Regions from separate parts of the Ensifer adhaerens genome, predicted to be linked through region 3. Evidence: predicted binding sites of a transcription regulator. Region 3 holds the regulator's gene; each other region holds the start of a gene.
The links. The regulator LexA, encoded in region 3, represses DNA repair genes until DNA is damaged. The targets are predictions, from matches to a motif close to TGTTCNNNNTGTGTTCNG.
Positions count from the first base shown of each region.

Region 1: the regulator LexA is predicted to act here: its motif matches at 2,542-2,559, upstream of LAC81_RS37755 (ImuA family protein).
Region 2: the regulator LexA is predicted to act here: its motif matches at 2,552-2,569, upstream of LAC81_RS05180 (FG-GAP repeat protein).

Region 1 is NZ_CP083351.1:647,406-652,000, forward strand. Features, by position in the region: gene LAC81_RS37745 (error-prone DNA polymerase) at 1-299, opposite strand, end outside; gene LAC81_RS37750 (Y-family DNA polymerase) at 296-1,816, opposite strand; gene LAC81_RS37755 (ImuA family protein) at 1,731-2,492, opposite strand; gene LAC81_RS37760 (SOS response-associated peptidase) at 2,708-3,376, shown strand; gene dinB (DNA polymerase IV) at 3,417-4,499, shown strand.
Region 2 is NZ_CP083349.1:1,066,901-1,071,495, forward strand. Features, by position in the region: gene LAC81_RS05170 (lipoprotein-releasing ABC transporter permease subunit) at 1-1,107, shown strand, start outside; gene LAC81_RS05175 (DUF5680 domain-containing protein) at 1,296-1,763, opposite strand; gene LAC81_RS05180 (FG-GAP repeat protein) at 1,844-2,416, opposite strand; gene dnaE (DNA polymerase III subunit alpha) at 2,831-4,595, shown strand, end outside.
Region 3 is NZ_CP083349.1:1,575,440-1,580,034, forward strand. Features, by position in the region: gene LAC81_RS07815 (methyltransferase family protein) at 1-353, opposite strand, end outside; gene LAC81_RS07820 (hypothetical protein) at 449-895, shown strand; tRNA gene LAC81_RS07825 (tRNA-Cys) at 1,078-1,151, opposite strand; gene LAC81_RS07830 (hypothetical protein) at 1,535-1,867, shown strand; gene lexA (transcriptional repressor LexA) at 1,953-2,678, opposite strand; gene LAC81_RS07840 (hypothetical protein) at 2,904-3,155, opposite strand; gene LAC81_RS07845 (hypothetical protein) at 3,558-4,157, shown strand; gene LAC81_RS07850 (hypothetical protein) at 4,282-4,595, shown strand, end outside.

The sequences.
Region 1 (4,595 bases), on a different replicon from region 3:
TTTTTGCCGAGCGACAGCAACCGGCAAAGGCGGGCATAAGCCGGCCGATCGGTCGGGTAGACTAGCACGGAGAGACCGTCGTCGAGATCGAGCCGGCAACCGACGATCAGCCGCACGCCGGTGTCTCTCGCTGCCTGGTGCGCCCTGACGATGCCGGCGAGGCTGTTGCGATCGACGATCGCCAGCGCGTCGATCTTGAGTTCTGCAGCGCGCTGAAACAGCTCCTCCAAGGATGAGGCCCCACGCAGGAAAGAAAAGTGCGAGGTCACCTGCAGCTCGGCATAGCGCGGCGCCGTCATGCGAATATCCCATGCAGGAACCAGCGATGGCTGCCGGTTTCACCATGTTCGCCGTCGCCGGAGCGAAAGATCCAGTAGCGCTCGCCGGCGTCATCCTCGACCTGGAAATAATCGCGCACAGCCACGAGCTCGGCATCGCGCTTCCACCATTCGCCAAAGACGCGCTCCGGACCGTCGGCGCGGCGAACGCGCCTTCTAACGCCCCGCCAGGTGAAGCTGACCGGAGGATGGTCGGGAAGGAGCGCCATGGTTTCGATCGGTTCGGGATGAAGAAGAAGGCGCGTCGGCCGCGGCCAGTGACCGGACCAGGTCTCGCCCGCATCCGGCGCCATCGGGGCAATGCGGGCGATGGAGCGCTCAGGCACATCGCTTGCGACCGGCGCGAAGCGGAACAGCCGGCGCTGGCCGATCCGGTTGCCGATAATGTCGATCAGGCCGGAGACATCGGCCTCCGGCTCCTCGACCAGCGAGGAAATCACCTGAGTGGCGATGAGCGGCTCGGCATGGCTTGCCGTCAACGACATGATCTCGATCCCGAAACCCGGATCGATGGTTTCGATGCGGTCGGTCAAAAGACGCGTCAAGCGCTGGAAGTCGCGGACGGGCGTGGTGGTTCCTGCCCGGATCGCCTGATAGGAGTTGTCGACGCGGTGAAACAGAAGATCGACCCGACGCGCGCCGAGACCCTTTTCCTCAAGCAACCGGCAGAGCATAGCCACGAGTTTGGCCGTATAGCGCGCGATCGTCTCGGCTGCAGCGATCGGTTCGCCAAAGGAGCGCCGGACCTCAATGAGCTCAGGCGTGCGGATCGGTTCGATCGGCTCGGCGATGCGGCCGGCCGCCTGGTCGAGACGCCGACCGAGTTCCGGTCCGAAGCGCAAGGCGAGCGGCGCGCGCGGCTGACGGTCGATGTCGCCGATTGTGTTGAAGCCGAGAACACGAAGATCATGGACGATCGATGGTTCGAGCCTGAGTGCTGCGATCGGCAGATTGGCAAGAAGCTCTCGCTGAACACCAGGTGCAATGGCAATCGTCGGCTGAGCCAGATACTCAGCCGCATGGGCAGCACCCCAGGTGTCGGCAACCGCGGCGCGCGCGGCGGTGCCCGATCCATGGAAGCGATTGACCATGCCCGAGAGCATCAGTGCTTCGCCACCATGCAGATGATCGGCGCCTGATGTGTCGATCACCAGGCCGTCGGGCGGATCGGCGGCAACGATCGGCGCATAACGCTGCAGCGCCCAGAGTGCCAGGCGGTCGAGCGCCTCGGCGTCGGCCACGGGATCTGCATCCATGACGACGAGATCGGTCACGAGCGCCTGTGCCTTGGTCGCCGCCATGCCAATCCTCAAACCCGCAGCATGTGCTGCAGCATTTGCCGCCATGACCACCCTTCGGCGTTCGCGGCGGCCAATGAGGACAAGTGGAGCGTCAGCCGGCGGCGCGGTGTCGGCGAGCTTCCGCCTCAGACGGTCCGTCGGCCAGGTCGGAAGGAACAGCGATACGACCCTTGGCATCGGGGGCCTCCACTTCGAAATCTGCACTTTCGCCGGCGCGGCAACGGATAAGCTCGACGAGCCAGCGCGCGCGGCCGACGCCGGGAACGGGTAGTGGCGCCGAAGGCAGGACGGAAACCCGCCAGCGTGTCGTCGAAGCGGTCGGCTGCCCGAAATCCGAGGCCTCCGTCTGCCTTCGCCAGCGGCGGATCGCGATCCCGATTGTCCCTGAGCTTTCGGCTGCAAGCTGCAACCGGCGCGAGGCCGTCATCGAAAGGCGGGCCAGTTCGCCAGCGACGACGCTGAGACCCCCATGACGCAAGCCTTCCTCCATGCAGGAAAGAAGCGCCTTCTCGTCTCCGGCCTCCACGAATATGACGCGGCCCGGCGATAGGCCCACCTGGGCGAGCGCCGGCGCGAAGAGGTCTGGGCGTGTCACGCACCAGAGCACCTTGCCCTTCGAGCGGGCAGCGATGCCGGCGCAAAAGAGTGCCGCAGCCGCGCCGTCGATGGCGCCATTGCCGCCGCCGGCGACCTCGTGAAGCGCGCCAAGCGAAAGCCCCCCGCCGGGCAAGCGTTGATCGATGGCGGCGACGCCGAAAGGCAGGACCTTTCGCCCGCGGCCGCTTGTGCCTTGGAGACGCTGGATGCGGTCGCGAAGTTCTGAGACGACGGTATTGTCGACTGGACGGGGCATTTTGGAAGGAACAGCTCCCTGGGACTATGCATGAGTCTTTCTGTTGATATGTTCTCTATTTGTTCCTTTTCGTGTTGCGAGTCAACCGACCTTCAGGGCAAGAGGTTCTGGCAAATGCAACTCAAGGGAAAGGCGGCCCTGACATCGAACCAAGGCGGCAGCTGCCGGTCTTCGTTGGTATGAAGTGCAGCGGATTGGAAGCGGGGAGGATTGAAATGTGCAACCTCTACAACATCACGACCACGCGCGACGCGGTGATGCAGTTTACCAAGGCCCTGCGCGACAGGGCCGGCTGGAACGAGCCTTCGCTTGACGTCTATCCGGGCTACCAGGCGCCGGTCGTGCGTGTCCGCCAAGACGGCCAGCGCGAGATCACGCGCACCACCTGGGGCATGCCCTCCCCACCTGAAGTCGTGAAGAACTATGATCACGGCGTCACCAATATCCGCAATCTCAATTCGCCGCACTGGCGGCGGTGGCTCGGTCAAACCAGCCGCTGCGTCGTGCCGTTCACCTCGTTTGCCGAGCCTGATCCGGCAGCGAAGGTCCCAGGAGGCAAGATCCCGAACGCCTGGTTTGCAGGCAACAACGACCGGCCCTTGATGTTCTTTGCCGGGTTCTGGACGCCCTGGAAGGGTGTCAGGCGCGTGCGCGACGGCGAGCGCGAATACGAGCTCTTCGGCTTCCTCACCACGTCGCCGAACGAGATCGTCGCTCCCATCCACTTCAAGGCGATGCCGGTGATGCTGACGACGCCTGGGGAAGTGGACCTGTGGCTCACCGGATCCTGGGGCGAGATCAAGCATCTGCAACGGCCTCTTCCGGGCAACATGCTGGTGATCGTCGAGCCGCCAGCAGCACCGACCGAAGGTCTGCTGCTGTGACCGCTCATTCGGCTACGACAGCACCGCCGAGTTGACGGCCATGGAAACGGCTGTCCGATTACGCAAGATCATCCACGTTGACATGGATGCTTTCTATGCCTCCGTCGAGCAACGGGACAATCCTGAGCTCCGCGGGTTCCCGATCGCTGTCGGCCATGGCGAAGCGCGCGGCGTCGTGGCAGCGGCAAGCTATGAGGCGCGCAAGTTCGGCGTCCATTCGGCCATGCCGTCGGTAACGGCCAAACGCAAATGCCCCGACCTGATATTCGTGAGACCGCGCTTTGATGCCTATCGCGCGGTGTCTCAGGAGATTCACGCGATTTTTGCGCAGTACACGCCGCTGATCGAGCCGTTGTCGCTCGATGAGGCCTATCTCGACGTGACCGAGAACCTGAAGGGAATGGAGGTTGCAACCGAGATTGCCGAGGAAATCCGCGGGCAGATCAAGGCCCGGACCGGACTGACGGCGTCCGCCGGCGTTTCCTACAATAAGTTTCTCGCCAAGATGGCGTCCGACCAGAGGAAGCCCGACGGCCTCTTCGTCATCACGCCGAAAAATGGCCCGGCCTTCGTCGAGGCCCTACCGGTCAAGAAGTTTCATGGCGTCGGGCCGGCAACGACTGAACGCATGCACAGGCTCGGCATAGAAACGGGAGCCGACCTCAGGGCGCGCGACATTGCCTTTTTGCAGCAGCACTTCGGTAAGTCAGGGCCATATTTCTATTGGATCGCCCGCGGTGTCGATGAACGGCAGGTCAAACCCGACCGGGTGCGCAAGTCGATCGGCGCGGAAGATACCTTCTCCACCGACATCCACGATTTCGAGGCGGCGCGCTCAGGCCTTCAGCCGCTGATCGAGAAGGTCTGGCGCTATTGCGAGGTCAACCGCATTCACGCAAAGACGGTAACGCTGAAGGTGAAATGGGGAGATTTCACGCAGATAACCCGAAGCAAGACCGTCACCGCTCCGATCGCAAGCGCAGGCGAACTCGCCGACGTCTCGAGGCTGCTGCTCTCACCCCTTTTTCCTCTCACGAAAGGTATTCGCCTTTTGGGCGTGTCGCTGTCATCGCTCGAAAAAAGGGCAGTGGAAGACAGGCCCCAGCTTGCCTTCGCGCTCTAATTTGGCGCCCGCTCAACCATAGGGTCCGGCTGACGCACTGCGGCGCGCAATCGGTATTTGATCAGCGTGTTGCTTTGCTCCACAACGGCCCGGTCC
Region 2 (4,595 bases), 510 kb from region 3:
ATGAACGGCTTCCGCACCGAGCTGATTTCCCGCATTCTCGGCATAAACGGCCACATGATCGTCCAGCCGATCGACGGGCCGCTCAACAATTACGCGGAGCTGGCGACCAAGTTCTCGGGCGTCAAGGGTGTCACCATGGCGATCCCGCTGGTCGAGGGCCAGGTTCTGGCCCAGGGCGTTGGCGACAGCTCGACCGGCGCGCTGGTGCGCGGCATCCGCGCCGACGATCTCGGCAAGATGAAGTCGGTCTCCGATCATATCCAGTCTGGCGACATGGTCGGCTTTGCCTCGGGCTCCGGTGTCGCGATCGGCTCGCGCATGGCCGAGCAGCTCGGTATCCGCGTCGGCGGCACGATCACGCTGACCTCGCCCAATGGCGACGTGACGCCGCTCGGCATGAACCCGCGTGTCAAGGCCTACACCGTCTCGGCTATCTACGAGATCGGCATGTCGGAATACGATTCGACGATCATCTTCATGCCGCTTGAAGAAGCGCAGCTCTTCTTCAATGCCGAGGGGCTTGCGCAGTCGATCGAGATCTTCGTCGAGCACCCCGATGTCGTCGACGAACTGCGCCAGCCGATCGAGGATGCCGCAGGCCGGCAGATCTTCATCACCGACTGGCGCGACCGCAACAAGACCTTCTTTTCGACACTCGAGGTCCAGCGCAACGTGATGTTCATCATCCTGACGCTGATCGTACTGGTCGCGGCGCTGAACATCATTTCCGGCCTGATCATGCTGGTGAAGGACAAGGGCAGCGATATCGCTATCCTCAGAACGATGGGCGCAACCTCAGGCTCGGTGATGCGCATCTTCTTCATGACGGGTGCTGCGATCGGTGTTGCCGGAACGGTGGCCGGCGTGGCGCTCGGCGTCGTCGTCTGCCTCAACATCGAATCCATCCGGCAGTTCTTCTCCTGGATCTCCGGAACCACTCTTTTCAGCCCCGAGCTCTACTTCCTGAGCCAACTCCCGGCCGACATGAATGCGGATGAGACTGCTCTCGTCATCGTCATGGCGCTCACCCTTTCCTTCCTCGCCACGATCTTTCCGGCCTGGCGCGCCTCGCGCCTCGATCCGGTGCAGGCCCTGCGTTACGATTGACGAGGATGTCTCTTAAATGAATGCGCGTAGGGCCTCAACGATTGCCGTCGTCGCCGGCCATCCTCGTCGCTGGCCCCCAAAGCGCGTCGCCTTCAGATTTGCTCGTTTCGCTCTTGGTTATCGATATCTCGCACGTCTTTATCGCAAAACCGCTGCGCACTTTTGCGCCACATGCTTTAGGTGTTGCCTCAACACCTGATCAGGCCGCCGCGATAGTCGAGCTCATAGGCTTCCTCGCCGTCGACGAAGATGACCTCGTGACCGGAAAAATGTTCCGTGAGACCGCAGCTGCTGTCGATGTAGTAGCCGTGGGCATGGCGAAACTGCATGCCGCCGAGAAAGTGCCGCTTCTCCCGATACATCGCCTGCAGGGCAGCCTTGATCACCTGTCCCGCTTTTGCTCCGTCGATGAGTTCAGGGCGGATGATGCGACCGAAATAGTTCATCGCCCAGTAGGGCTCATCCCCCCGCCAGACGGTCTCCTGTCCGGCAAAGTCGCTCCCACCGAAGTAGCTGTCGAGATAGCGCCAGCGATCCCGCTCGTAACCGATGTCGTGTGAGCCCGGGCGCGACGACGGTCGCGGCGTGCCGCCGCCTACATAGGCCCGTGATTTTGCCTCGACGATGAAGTCCGTGAGTTGTTCGAGCGACGTCATGATCGCTCCTCGTATGTTCTTTGTCGAGGATGCACGGATCCGCGAAAGCTGTAAAGAACAAATAGGGAACGATCTCCCGGCTATTGAATGCCGCAAGCCTTCTGGCCGCGGTCGTCGCTCCAGTCCTTGAGAAGGACGAGTTCGCCTTTGACGGAAATGGCCTTGTCCCTAGCTCTGCCTTTGCCGGTCAGCACATTGAGGTCGCATTGCGAAGTGTTGTCGGGATCGAGGGTGTCATAGGATGAGTAGGTGTAGCCGGCGACCACGAACTCGAAATTGCGGTAGGCAACCGTCAGTTTCTGTTCCCAGCGGTCGCGCCCGATGGCGTCGTTGTGGCTGGTGGCAACCAGCGAGCCATTCGGCAGTGCCTCGATAGAAGGCGCCTGTCCCGAAACATCGAACTGCCCCCAGACCTTGTTCGGGATCGACGACTTCAGCGCCAGCGCGCCATTGTCGCCTGCGAGGTAGATATAGACGCCGTTGTCGTCGTCGCTGCCCTCTGCGGGCCGCACGATCAGCGCGAGATCCGTATCCCCGTCCTTGTCCCAGTCGCCGGTTGCGGCGGAGACAATACGTGCGGGATCGATCGTTTCCGTCGCCGACGCGGCACTGGGAAGCAGCATAAGCAACGGCAGAATCAGGCGTGCAGACATGTTGGAGCGCTCCGCTTGGTTGTTCCTCTCAATATGCGCGCATGGCGCTTTCCTCAAGCGGCTTCCCGGCTATTAACCGGCATTCGCCGGCCGTGTTAACCATCGTGAACAGAACGCCTGTGCATCGCTTGACGAGTGAACAAAAATGGAACAAAGTAAAAACATAACGGAAAAGGAGCCATGTTATGACTGATTTTGTTCGTGACCTCGCCGCCTTCGCTTCGATGAGCCTGTTCATCGCAAGCATCTCTTTCATCGCACTCGGCCTCTGAGGAGCGCCGCTATTTTCTCTCACGCGCCTCCCGAATTTCGCCCCCTGGATTGAATAAGGGGGACGACGTGTCAGGTGAAACTGGACATGTCGGATGATAAACGGGATATCCTGCCGTCCAGACAGGAATCAGGGTGCGAATAATGGCAGATGACGGCAAAGCAGCATCGAGCGAAGCGCTTGGTACGGACCCGCAGTTTGTGCATCTGCGTGTCCACTCGGCTTTCTCTCTGCTCGAAGGTGCGCTGCCGCTGAAGAAGGTCATCGGCAAGGCGGTTGCCGATAATCAGCCGGCGATCGGGATAGCAGATACCAACAATCTCTTTGCCGCGCTCGAGTTTTCCCAGAAAGCAGCCGGCGACGGACTGCAGCCGATCACCGGCTGTCAGCTTTCCATCGACATGGAAGATGGGGTGGATGGCGAACGGCGCGGCCACGCGCACCAGCTCGCAAAGCTCCCCGCAATCGTCCTGATCGCCGCGACCGATGACGGCTATACGCGGCTCGTTGACTTGGTAAGCCGAGCCTATCTCAGCGGTGAGGGCAGCCAGGCGACCCGTATCATGCGCTCGTGGCTTGCCGAATGCGGTACGGATGGGCTGATTGCGCTGACAGGTGCATCAGGCGGTCCGGTGGATCTGGCCCTGAAGGCGGGCGCGACAGCACTGGCGGAAGCCCGCCTTGAAGCCCTGCACGATCTCTTTGGCGATCGCCTCTATATCGAGCTGCAGCGGCACGGAGGCTACGACCGGCGCCATGAGAGCCGGATGATCGACCTTGCCTACAAGTTCGACATTCCGCTGGTTGCCACCAACGAAGCCTTCTTCCCGTCGCCGTCCGACTACGATGCGCATGATGCCCTGATGGCGGTCGCGCACAATGCGATGGTTTCGGATGACAGCCGTTTCCGCCTGACACCGGATCACTACCTCAAGAGCCGCAAGGAAATGGCGGCGCTGTTTGCGGATCTGCCCGAAGCGCTGGAAAACACCGTCGAAATCGCGCGGCGCTGCTCCTTCATGCTGAAGACCCGTGGGCCGATCCTGCCACGCTTTACTGGTGCCACGGCCGATCCGCAGGAGGCCGAACGCGCCGAGGCCGACGAGCTGCGTCGCCAGGCGGAGGAGGGGCTCGAAGAACGTCTGGCCAGGCTCGGCATGGCGCCCGGCTACAGCGAAGAGGAATATCGCGAACGCCTGGCCTTCGAGCTCAGCGTTATCGAGCGCATGAAGTTCCCCGGCTACTTCCTGATCGTTGCCGACTTCATCAAATGGGCGAAGCAGCACGATATCCCCGTCGGACCGGGCCGTGGTTCGGGTGCAGGCTCGCTGGTCGCCTATGCGCTGACGATCACCGACGTCGATCCGATGCGCTTCTCGCTGCTGTTCGAACGCTTCCTCAATCCTGAGCGCGTCTCGATGCCCGACTTCGACATCGACTTCTGCCAGGACCGGCGCGAAGAAGTGATCCGCTACGTGCAGCGCAAGTATGGCCGCGAGCAGGTGGCGCAGATCATCACCTTCGGTTCGCTGCAGGCGCGCGCCGCACTGCGCGACGTTGGCCGCGTGCTCGAAATGCCATACGGCCAGGTCGACAAGATCTGCAAGCTGGTGCCGAACAATCCCGCCAACCCGACACCGCTCTCCAAGGCGATCGAGGAAGAGCCGCGCCTGCAGGAGGAAGCCGAGAAGGAACCGGTCGTTGCCCGCCTTCTCGATATCGCCCAGAAGATCGAGGGTCTCTACCGTCACGCCTCGACCCACGCCGCCGGTATCGTGATCGGCGACCGTCCGCTGTCGCAGCTCGTGCCGATGTATCGAGACCCGCGCTCCGACATGCCGGTCACCCAGTTCAACATGAAGTGGGTGGAGCAGGCGGGTCTCGTCAAGTTCGACTTCCTCGGCCTGA
Region 3 (4,595 bases):
ACGATCATAGCCGTGCCGGCCATTTGGAGCGCCAAACTTGTATCGGCGGGCTCGGGCAAGTATGCGATCAGGCCGAGAAGAAATGTTCCTGCCATCGCAGTCAAATAGGGTTCGAAGCCGGTGGCGGCTCTGATCGGCGGCAAGCGGGTAATGGCTACCACGCAGACCATTCCGAGGAATAGGACGGTGGCGGCGGTTGAAGTCAACGCCAAGACGTCAGCCGACTGCAACTCGTCTTTCGCTACGATTTGCGCGGCGTGAACGATGCGCCGCAACATCGCGATCGTAAAATACGCGCAGATACCGAACCTGCCGATGTAGTCGGCGGCGAGCAACATTCTACCCTTCAGCATCCAAATACCTCCCCTCTATCGCCGGTAAGAATGCCACGGTTGCGAGCGGCTTCAAGCGTAACTTTAGAAGTTGCTTAATTCAGAAGGTGGACGCCATGCTGTGCCGCCGCAGCGACGGGAAGGAACCCACGCTTAAGCCGCAGCGCGACTATGTTTTGCTGGCGACGATGTCGAAATACGCCGGCGAGGGATTTGTGCGATCTTTGACGGGTTTGGTGTCTCGGAACCCTTTCCGCGCCACGCCCAATTCGGCAAGGAGGCGCCTCTTAAGGGACGACAGACAGCATCAGGAGTACCTGTTGAGCCTCGAAAAAATCGCGGAGGTTGTCGTCGGAATCGTGCTCGCCGAGATCGATGTGAAGGGCGAGCGCTTCTTGCGGAAGGTGATGGAGTGGCAGCGTGACCGATCCCGTCGTGACCCTTATGGACGCTCACAGGGCGGCCCTGAGGGCACTATGACAGCCTTCGGCAGAGATGGTGACCTGCGACGTGTTTGTCGGCGCCGCGAAGGGAACCGGGGTTCAAGCACCTACAGCTGGTGAGCGGGTTTCTGGCTCGGGGTTCGCATTGAACATGTCGCATTTCATGTCGTGTGGATCCGCCGTCGCCTCGTGGAAGTGCAGGGAAAGCAAAGGATTCTCGCAGCAACATAGCGTTACGCGGAAGCGGTGTTTTTTCCGCTTCGCGACGACTGCAACATATTGATTATATTGGTGAATGTATTTGGAGGCCTCGCCCGGAATTGAACCGGGGTACAAGGATTTGCAGTCCTCTGCGTCACCACTCCGCCACGAGGCCTCACGGCTCGGATAACCGAGCGTTGGCGGGGATTTAGAATGATTGCAGAAAATCCGCAAGAGGCATTTTCGGAAAAAGCACAAAGCGAATTTGCGGTTCGGGCGCTTTCCACAGGCAGAACGTCCGGCAAGGCCGATTGCTCCTGCCCAGCGAGCAGCAATGCTTCAAGAAGAGGTCGGAACGATTACCTTCCTCAGCTTACTCCGGGTTGCGACGCGTAGGTGCTTTCGCTCAGGCATGCCACACGCCCGCACAAGCCACGTCTTCTAAGCCCCGTACGGATCTTATCGCTTCGGTGAAATCGGTAGAGGGGGAACGATGACTCCGCTGACATCAGCCGCATCGGTAGCGTCCGTCATCATCAAACGGAGGCAATGGCTTATATGAAGACGAAACTTGTCCTGACGGCGTTAATCCTCTTTGCTGCGACCACATTCGAGGCGCGGGCAGAGGACCTGGTTTTCAAGCTGAAGAACAACACAAGTGCAGTTCTGACCAATTTCTACACGTCGCCGGTAGGCGTCAACGAGTGGGAAGACGATGTTTTCGGCCGGCAGGTTCTGAATCCCGGCGAGAACATGGAAATCACCATCGCTGACGGCCGGGATGTCTGCAAGTACGACATGCGCTTCGAGTTCGAAGAGGATTCGGGCCTCGATACGACCGAAGATACGCAGGACCTTTGCGAACTCGGCGAATACACCATCCACGAGTAGGCGACGCGTTATCGGATGAACAAGAAGAACCTCGCTACCGCAAGCGGCAGCGAGGTTCTTCCGAGTACCAGATTTTTATCTGGGATCAGTGGTAGCGGCGGATCAGCCCAACGAGCTTGCCCTGGATCTTCACACGATCAGGCCCGAAGATCCGTGTCTCGTAGGCAGGGTTTGCGGCCTCAAGCGCAATCGATGCGCCCTTGCGTCGGAATCGCTTCAGCGTCGCTTCCTCGTCATCCACGAGCGCCACGATGATGTCGCCGGGGTTGGCGGTATTGCCATTTCGGATGATCACGGTGTCGCCGTCGAAGATGCCGGCTTCGATCATCGAGTCGCCCTTGACTTCGAGGGCGTAGTGTTCGCCGTTGCCGATCATGTCGAGCGGAACGGTGATGTCGTGCGTGTTGTTCTGGATCGCCGAGATCGGCACACCGGCAGCGATGCGGCCCATGACCGGCACGGAAACTGATGTGTTTTCGGCCACCGGCGCCGGCTTCGGTGGTGCGGCAGGGGCTGCCGCCGCCGGCTTGCCGAGGCTTCCCTCGATCACGCTCGGCGAGAAGCCGCGACGTGGCTGCTGCTGGCTGGACGCGTAGGCTTCCGGAAGCTTGATGACCTCGAGCGCGCGGGCCCGGTTCGGCAGACGGCGAATGAACCCGCGTTCTTCGAGCGCGGTAATCAGACGGTGGATGCCGGACTTCGACGCTAGGTCGAGCGCATCCTTCATTTCATCGAATGACGGTGGGACGCCCGACTCCTTCATGCGTTCGTGAATGAACAGAAGCAATTCCTGTTGCTTGCGGGTCAGCATGGCACGTCGCTCCAGAAGGCGTGAAACAAATCAAGAACAGACACTATCTGTTCCATATGTGTTCTGCAAGTGCCTAAAATTCCGTGAATTCAGTCAATTGGCGGGACTGCGCGTGCCGGTTGGTCACTTTTACGGGAGCAAAGCGGGTTTTGGTGATGATTGTGTGGTTGGAAACGACCGTATTGGACTGCGTCGAGCGAATCGCGAGCGTTCTGATGGCGAGGGTCAGGCCGGCTGCGTGGCGGCGCAGGCGTCTTCGAATTCCTTCACCGTCTCTGCGCTGTTGTCTTCGGGAAGCACCGCGTCCGCCGCATCGGTCGCGACGGGCGTGTCGCCGTCATAGACGAACGACTGGATGTAGAACGCAATGGCACCCTTCCACACGTTGCGTCCATCAATCTGGTGGCAGGGGACGGCGGTTTCGAAGTCCGTCTGGAGTTCATCGACCGTGGCGGCACTGAGCTTGACGTCAGGCATGTTAGGCGATGCGACTATCGAAGCGAGAAGCAGGGCGGCAAGCACGGTGATCGTCCACTTTGAGGCAAGGGTGGCACTACGGGGCGGTTAACGATGTGAACCGCGCTTTCGTTCCGAAGTCCAGCAAACTTGGCGATCACTCTCACGTGTTCAACAGGTCTTTGAGTTCAGGCTGTGACCGGTTTGCGCCAGAGGTGCGCGGCGGCAGGGCCCGTCGATCCTGGCGCGATTGGCCGACTTGCGATCGCATCGGTTGTAGCAGTCCGTGTCCTCGCTTTCGGCGCGCACAAATCCATGTTGTGATCGCGCTGCACTGTCTCGACAGGTTGCAAAAATACGATAACTTTGCGGGGAAAGTGGGGTGGTTGCATGCATAGATTGTCGTTGGCGGTTCTCGGTCTGTTGGCGGCGGCCGGAGCGGCCTCTGCTGAAGAAGGTCGTTCGAATATCTGGAAGCGGATCAATGCCTGGACGGTCGGTTCCGATCCGTCCTTGGGCGGCTCGTGCTACGCGGCGACGAGCTATGACGCCGGCGCGATCCTTCGTATCGGCTTCTATCCAAGGGGATCGGCGAACCTGGCGTTTCTTTCGATCGGCAATGCTACCTGGAAATCGATCGAGCCTCAAAGGGAGTATGACGTCGCCTTGCAGCTCGACCGCGGCCGCCAGTGGCCGGCCGTTGCGTTCGGCGTGGACCTCACGGGTTCGAAGGCCCTGGTCGTCAATTTCTCCAATACAGATTTCTTCACCGAATTCGTGCGCAAGAATACGCTGGCGCTGGCGTTCGAAGGGCGCGTGGTGGCGAGCCTCAGTCTGCGTGATTCGATGAAGGCCGTCAGCGAGATGTTCAAATGCCAGGAGGCCGTGAACGCGCTGATGCCGAACGGCGGGCAGGGGAAGGCCGCCGATCCCTTTGCGGGCGCCGGCAGTAATGCGCCGAACAATGACCCGTTTGCGGGCGGCGGCCAGACCAAGTCGTCGAAAGATCCCTTCGCCATGTAATTCCCTGGCGTGAGCATCGGTCTGCACGAGAGGTGAATATTCCTAAATATTGCGTGGGTACGGGTCGCCCACCCTCGACAGTCACGCGGCGACCTATCAAAATGCGCGCAAACGGGGGCTTTGCATGCGTAGATTGCTGTTCGGGTTGGTGGGCTGTCTGATGGTGACGGGGCCGGCCGTGGCTGAAGAGGCCGAGATCATCAAGTGGAAGGAAGTCGGCGGCTGGACCGTTGCTTCCGACACGTCGATGGAAGGCTCGTGTTTCATCACGTCGATGTTCGAGGGCGGGGTCACGCTGCGCCTGGGGTTTTATCCAAAGGGCTCCGAATCGCCACTCTATATGAGCTTCGCCAGCGACGACTGGAAGTCGCTCGAGATCGGCAAGGACTATGACCTGACGTTTCGCTTAGACAAGAGCGATCCCTGGAGCGCTTCGGC